2 regions of the Streptomyces sp. AC627_RSS907 genome follow, and region 2 is predicted to be linked to the other one. Evidence: riboswitches for the same ligand, from Rfam matches in the RefSeq annotation. Region 2 holds a riboswitch; the other holds the start of a gene.
What was found. A riboswitch is a leader RNA that binds a small molecule or an ion and turns the genes downstream of it on or off. The one in region 2 is predicted to bind glycine.

Region 1 (3,400 bases), on a different contig from region 2:
TCCAGCGCGTAGTCGCGGTCGGCGAGGCGGCGCAGGTAGCGCAGCATCGCGGTCTCAGACCGGTGCTGGTGGAAGACGGGGTGGGTCAGGAAGTCGTCGGTGCGCAGCAGCGCCTCGGGCAGCGACTCCCCGGTGACCGCGTCCAGCGCCTCGATGTCGCCCTCGACGCCGAAGGCGTTCCACACGCCGCCCACCTGCGCGCGCGTGGTGGTCTCGTCGCAGGCGAACGACACGTGGTCGGCGTCCACGAGACGCAGGTTGATGCCGTTCTCGCGGGCGGCGCCCACGACCTCGGCGGCCCGGCCCGGCACTCGCGCGGTGACGGTGTCGAAGTAGGAGCCGTGCACGATCTCCACGCCGCCGGCGGCGAGGCCCGCGGCAGTGATCGTCGCGTAGCGGTGCGTGCGCCGCGCGATGGCCCGCAGCCCCTCGGGCCCGTGGTACACGGCGTACATGCCGGCCATGACGGCCAGCAGCACCTGCGCGGTGCAGATGTTGCTGGTGGCCTTCTCCCGGCGGATGTGCTGCTCACGGGTCTGCAGGGCGAGGCGGTAGGCCTTGTTGCCGTCGGCGTCCACGGAGACGCCCACCAGGCGGCCGGGCAGGCTGCGCGCGAACTTCTCGTGCACGGCCATGTAGCCGGCGTGCGGGCCGCCGAAGCCCATCGGCACGCCGAAGCGCTGGGTCGTGCCGACCGCGATGTCCGCGCCCAGCTCGCCGGGCGGCGTCAGCAGGGTGAGGGCGAGCAGGTCGGCGGCGACGGTGACCAGCGCGCCGAGCTCGTGCGCCCGCTCGACGACCGGCTTGATGTCGCGAACGGCACCGGAGGCGCCCGGGTACTGGATGAGGACGCCGTTGATCTCCCGATCGGCGACCTCGGCCGGGATGCCCTCGGTGAGGTCGGCGACGACGACCTCGACGCCGGTCGGCTCGGCACGGGTCTGGAGCACGGCGATGGTCTGCGGCAGCGCGTCCGCGTCGACCAGGAAGAGGCCCTTCTTGTTCTTGCCCATGCGCCGGGACAGGGCCATCGCCTCGGCGGCGGCGGTGCCCTCGTCGAGCAGCGAGGCACCGGAGGTGGGCAGGCCGGTGAGCTCGGCCACCATGGTCTGGAAGTTCAGCAGGGCCTCGAGGCGCCCCTGGGAGATCTCCGGCTGGTACGGCGTGTACGCCGTGTACCAGGCCGGGTTCTCCATGACGTTGCGCAGGATGACCGGCGGGGTGAAGGTGCCGTAGTAGCCGAGGCCGATCATGGAGTCGAGGACCTGGTTGCGGTCGGCGAGGGAGCGCAGCTCGGCCAGGACCTCGGCCTCGGACCGCGCGCCCGGCAGGTCGAGAGCGTCGGCGTTCTTGATCACATCGGGCACCGCGGCGGCCGTCAGCTCGTCGAGCGAACCGTAGCCGACCTGCGCGAGCATCTTGGCCCGGGCCTCGGGGTCGGGGCCGATGTGGCGCTGCTCGAAGGGGGTTGCCTGTTCGAGCTCGGAGAGCGGCGTGCGATGGGCGGTCATTGCGGAGGCCTCCTGGTCTGACGCGACCTTCGAGGGGCACCACGGCGCGGGTACCCGGACGGCCTCCCCCTCTGTCATCTCGACCTGAGAGCTTCACCGGGCCGCCCGAGAGCTGCCGGCTTTCACCGTCGGTGAGAGCGGAAGCCGTCGACACCCGCCCTGCTTTCCAGAGTGACCTCGTCCGTGCGGTACGTGGGCCTGAGAGATTCCGGGGAGGATTTGCTCCTTCGGCGCCTCCGATGCTGTCTGGAGGACTCTCCCGCACGGGGTCAGCAGCCGTTTGTCAGCCTACCAGCGAGGCCGCCGCACGACGCTCGAGTGGCCGAGCGACCATATCTGCTCTTTTGTAGTACTTACGGATGATTCGGCGGCTGGTGTGCGACCCCAGTGCGACCAAGTGGAGGGCCCGTGCGTACTGACATCGACCCGCGCAATCTGATCGGCCGCAAGGCGTTCGACCGCAACGGCACCCGGATCGGCACCGTCGACGAGGTCTATCTCGACGACGCCACCGGCGTCCCCGAGTGGGCGGCCATACGCACCGGCCTCTTCAGCAGGGACGCCTTCGTGCCCCTGGAACCCAGCGAGCTGGTCGACGGAACCCTGCGCGTGCCCTTCGACCGGTCCCTGATCAAGGAGGCCCCCGACTTCGGCGTCGGCCGCCACCTCTCGCCGGAACAGGAACTCCAGCTCTACCACCACTACGGCCTCGACGTCGCCGCCCCTCCCCCGCTCCCCGACCGCGACTTCGGCAAGCTTGCGGGCAAGGGTCCCGAGGAGGGCTGACCCGCCCTCCGCCGGAGGGCCCCTCAACCGGGCGCCGGGTGCACCGAGCCCGCGGGGCCGCCCACCTCCGCGTCGGCAGCAGGTCGCGCCTCCCCGGTCGTGTCTCCCGCGTCCTCGGGTCTTCGTGCGACGGGCCGGACCAACGGGAGCGGGTCCGCCGGCGACAGGTCCGGGTCGTCCACCGGAAAGGTCCGCACCCGGCCCCTTGGCGAGTACGGCGTCTCGAACCGCACGGTGACCCGCCCCAGCCCGCTGCCCTGCACCCACCCGTGGCCGTACTCCGCGTGCCGCACGTCGTGCCCCGGCGGCCACCGGCGCTCGGCGGGCGCCGGAGGGTGCGCCTCGGCGGCCCCGGCGTCGGGCTCCTCGGCGTCTTCGCCGGCCCGGTCCCCGGCCGCCTGCGCGAACAGGTCCTCCTGCGTGTAGTCGGCGAGCCCGCTGACGCCGACCCCGAGCAGCCGCACGCCGCCCGTGGTGTCCACCGAGTCCAGCAGCCGGGCCGCCGCCTCCCGTACCACCGCCGGATCGTCCGTGGGCCCCCGCAGCGTCTCGGAGCGCGTCAGCGTGGAGAAGTCGTACCGCCGCACCTTGAGCACGATGGTCCGCCCGGACAGCCCGGACCCGCGCAGCCGTCGTACGCACCGGTCGGCCAGCCGCCGCACCTCCGAGCCGACCCGCACCCGGTCGTGGATGTCCACGTCGTACGTGTCCTCGACCGACACCGACTTGGTCTCCCGCTCCGCCACCACGGGCCGCTCGTCACGGGCCAGGGCCATGGCGTACAGGGCGTGCCCGTGCGCCTTGCCCAGGAGCCGTACGAGCTCGTCCTCGCCGGCCTCGGCGAGCTCGCCGACCGTGGTGATCCCGGCCCGCCGCAGGTGGTCACCCGTCGCCGGTCCCACACCGGGCAGCGTCCGGACGGACATCGGCTGCAGCATGGCCCGCTCCGTCCCCGGCCTGATCAGGACCAGCCCGTCGGGCTTGGCCTCCTCCGAGGCGATCTTGGCGAGCATCTTCGAGGCGGCCAGCCCCACCGATCCGGTCAGGCCGGTGACGGCCCTGATGTCGGTGCGCAGCTTCTCCCCGGCCAGCCGGGCCGCCTC
Region 2 (3,400 bases):
GGTCGTCCCGCCAGTCCGGCTCGAAGAGGCGGACCCGGCCGCCGGACGCGGGCCCGTCCAGCGGGGTGCGGCCGGCCCGGCACAGCTCGGCGACGGCCGGCGGCGGCAGCGGGATGCCGACCACGCCGTCCGGGTTCACGGCGATGCCGACCTGCGGGGGCAGGCCGCGGGCGAACTCCGCGGCGGGGGCGATGGTGTACGCCATGTGGGGGCCGGTGACCTGGCGGAGCTGTTCCTCGGAGCTGAACACCGGCACGTAGGCCTGGCCGTCGATCTCCAGGGAGGGCAGGTCGAGGGGGCCGCTGTGCGGGCCGCCGCCGTTCGGCAGCGGTATCCACAGGAAGCTGCGGCCGAGCACCTCGACGATCCGGCCACCGGCGCCCGGCACGCCGAGGGAGGCGGACAGCACCTCCTCCAGCTCGTTGCCGGGCCATCCGCCGTGCGGGTGGGGGTGCGCCTGTGCCGGGAAGTCCATCTGCCTACCGCCTGACTGGTACCACTGCTGTGGCTGGAAAGGCTAACCCGTTCGGCCCCGCGGCCCTACGGTCCGTCACCCCGTGAAGGCGATCCGGCGCAGCGTGTCCGCCGCCACCCGGTCCAGGATGACCGCCGAGGCGCAGCCGCCGGGCAGCGTGCCCTCGGTGACGGAGCGCAGCAGGCGGGCGTTGGCCGTGCGGTGCCGCAGGAACGCGTACCGGGAGACGCCCCGGCCGCGCTCGCGCTGGCCGGCCAGGGCCTCGCCGGGGTCGACGTCGAGCAGCAGCAGGTGCAGGGTGGCCTCGCGGCGGCGGGCCTCGCGGGCCAGCCAGCGGCGCACCCACGTCTGGGTGCCGCAGTCGTGTACGACGACGCCCTCGCCGGAGCGCAGGGCGCGGCGCAGTCCGGCGTAGTGGGCGATGCGGACGAGGGGGCGGTACAGGGCGTACGGCAGGAAGCGCGGCATGCGGCGGTCCCAGCGGTCGCGGGTGTCCTGGGAGTCGATGCGTCGGCCGCGGACGGTCCGCTCCATCAGGGTGGACTTCCCGCTGCCGGGCAGGCCGGTGATCACCACCAGGTCGCGGGGGCCGAAGAGCAGGGCGTGCGGGCTGCGGCCGTCCCGGCCCCGCAGGTCGCGGACGACGGATGCGGTCGGTGCGGCGCATGCTTCCGGTGCCGGGACCACGGGCTGCTTCGGCAGCGCGAGACCCGAGGTGGTGGCGTACGCCGTGGTCCTGTTCACCGTGATCGTCCTCCCCTGGGGCGGTTCACGAGTTCCCATCCCCGTCGAGTGTAAAGAGAAGGTAATACGCGGGTCTCGCGTTTTGGTGCGCTTCGTGCCACAGGCCGGTCACAACGGCGGTGCTACTGTGGCGGCGCCAACTGCATACCGGCCGTTTGAATCCGCGCGGGAGAGTCCCCGGCTGTCGTCGGGGCGCCGAAGGAGCAAGTCCCTCCCTTGAATCTCTCAGGCCCCGTTACCGCGCGGGCGAGGCACATCTGAAAAGCGGGCCGCCGCTCGACGGCTGCCCCACCCAAGGTGCAAGTCCTGATCGCCGCGCTCCGGTGGTCACGGCGAACCTCTCAGGTTCCGATGACAGATGGGGAGGATCGACCTCGCCCGTCCTGTCCCTGGGAGACGACCGACCGATGAGCAGTACAGAACTCCGCCGTACCGCGCTGGATGCCACGCACCGCGCGCTGGGCGCGACGATGACCGACTTCGCCGGCTGGGACATGCCCCTGCGCTACGGCTCCGAGCGCGACGAGCACGTCGCCGTGCGCACCCGGGCCGGTCTCTTCGACCTCTCGCACATGGGTGAGATCACGGTCACCGGCCCGCAGGCCGCGGCCCTCCTCGACCACGCGCTGGTCGGCAACATCGGGAGCGTGAAGCCGGGCCGGGCCCGCTACACCATGATCTGCCGCGAGGACGGCGGCATCCTGGACGACCTGATCGTCTACCGGCTGGGCGAGACCGACTACATGGTCGTCGCCAACGCCTCCAACGCCCAGGTGGTGCTGGACGCGCTGACCGAGCGCGCCGCCGGCTTCGACGCCGAGGTCCGCGACGACCGCGACGCCTACGCGCTGCTCGCCGTGCAGGGCCCCGAGTCCCCCGGGATCCTCAAGAGCCTCACCGACGCCGACCTGGACGGCCTGAAGTACTACGCCGGCCTGCCCGGCACGGTCGCGGGCGTCCCGGCGCTCATCGCGCGCACCGGCTACACCGGCGAGGACGGCTTCGAGCTGTTCGTGCGGCCCGAGCACGCCGTGGAGCTGTGGCGGGCGCTGACCGAGGCGGGCGAGGGCGTCGGGCTGGTCCCGTGCGGTCTGTCCTGCCGGGACACGCTCCGCCTGGAGGCGGGCATGCCGCTGTACGGGCACGAGCTGACGACGGAGCTGACGCCCTTCGACGCCGGGCTCGGCCGGGTGGTGAAGTTCGAGAAGGAGGGCGACTTCGTGGGGCGCGCCGCGCTGGCCGAGGCCGCCGAGCGCGCCGCCGCCACGCCTCCCCGCGTCCTGGTCGGCCTGGTCGCCGAGGGCCGCCGGGTCCCGCGCGCCGGGTACGCGGTCGTCGCCGGCGGCGAGGTGGTCGGCGAGGTCACCTCCGGCGCGCCGTCCCCGACGCTGGGCAGGCCGATCGCCATGGCGTACGTCGACGCGGCGCACGCGGCCGTGGGCACGCCGGGGGTCGGCGTGGACATCCGGGGCACCCACGAGCCGTACGAGGTCGTGGCGCTGCCCTTCTACAAGCGCCAGAAGTAGGCACCGGGCGTCGCGGAGCCCTTGCCGTTCCGCCCGTCCTCGCTGCTCACCAGCGGTTACAGCACTCCCCCGTTCACCAGCACTCCCGCGCGTACAGGAGAATCCAGGCCATGAGCAACCCCCAGCAGCTGCGCTACAGCAAGGAGCACGAGTGGCTGTCGGACGCCGAGGACGGCGTCTCGACGGTCGGCATCACGGAGCACGCGGCGAACGCGCTCGGTGACGTCGTCTTCGTCCAGCTCCCCGAGGTCGGTGCCACCGTGTCCGCGGGCGAGACCTGCGGCGAACTGGAGTCGACCAAGTCGGTCTCCGACCTGTACTCCCCCGTCTCCGGCGAGGTCACCGAGGTCAACGAGGACGTCGTCAACGACCCGTCGCTGGTGAACTCCGCGCCCTTCGAGGGCGGCTGGCTGTTCAAGGTACGGGTGAGCGAGGAGCCGGGCGACCTGCTCTCCGCCGCCGAGTACACCGAATTCGCCGGCGCCTGAGGAGTCACGGACGCATGTCGCTTCTGAACACCCCCCTGCACGAGCTCGACCCCGACGTCGCCGCCGCCGTCGACGCCGAGCTGGGCCGCCAGCAGTCCACCCTCGAGATGATCGCCTCCGAGAACTTCGCCCCGGTCGCGGTCATGGAGGCGCAGGGCTCGGTCCTC

Region 1: linked by a shared signal. The riboswitch ahead of gcvP (aminomethyl-transferring glycine dehydrogenase) and the one ahead of gcvT (glycine cleavage system aminomethyltransferase GcvT) in region 2 are both predicted to bind glycine.

The regions. Positions count from the first base shown of each region.
Region 1 is NZ_JAGMUE010000098.1:9,382-12,781, reverse strand. It holds gene gcvP (aminomethyl-transferring glycine dehydrogenase) at 1-1,511, opposite strand, end outside; glycine riboswitch at 1,688-1,783, opposite strand; gene KUM32_RS21595 (PRC-barrel domain-containing protein) at 1,920-2,297, shown strand; partial or broken gene KUM32_RS21590 (DNA polymerase IV) at 2,213-3,400, opposite strand, start outside.
Region 2 is NZ_JAGMUE010000106.1:6,415-9,814, reverse strand. It holds gene KUM32_RS23325 (enhanced serine sensitivity protein SseB) at 1-475, opposite strand, end outside; gene KUM32_RS23320 (AAA family ATPase) at 551-1,219, opposite strand; glycine riboswitch at 1,376-1,470, shown strand; gene gcvT (glycine cleavage system aminomethyltransferase GcvT) at 1,627-2,745, shown strand; gene gcvH (glycine cleavage system protein GcvH) at 2,856-3,233, shown strand; gene glyA (serine hydroxymethyltransferase) at 3,248-3,400, shown strand, end outside.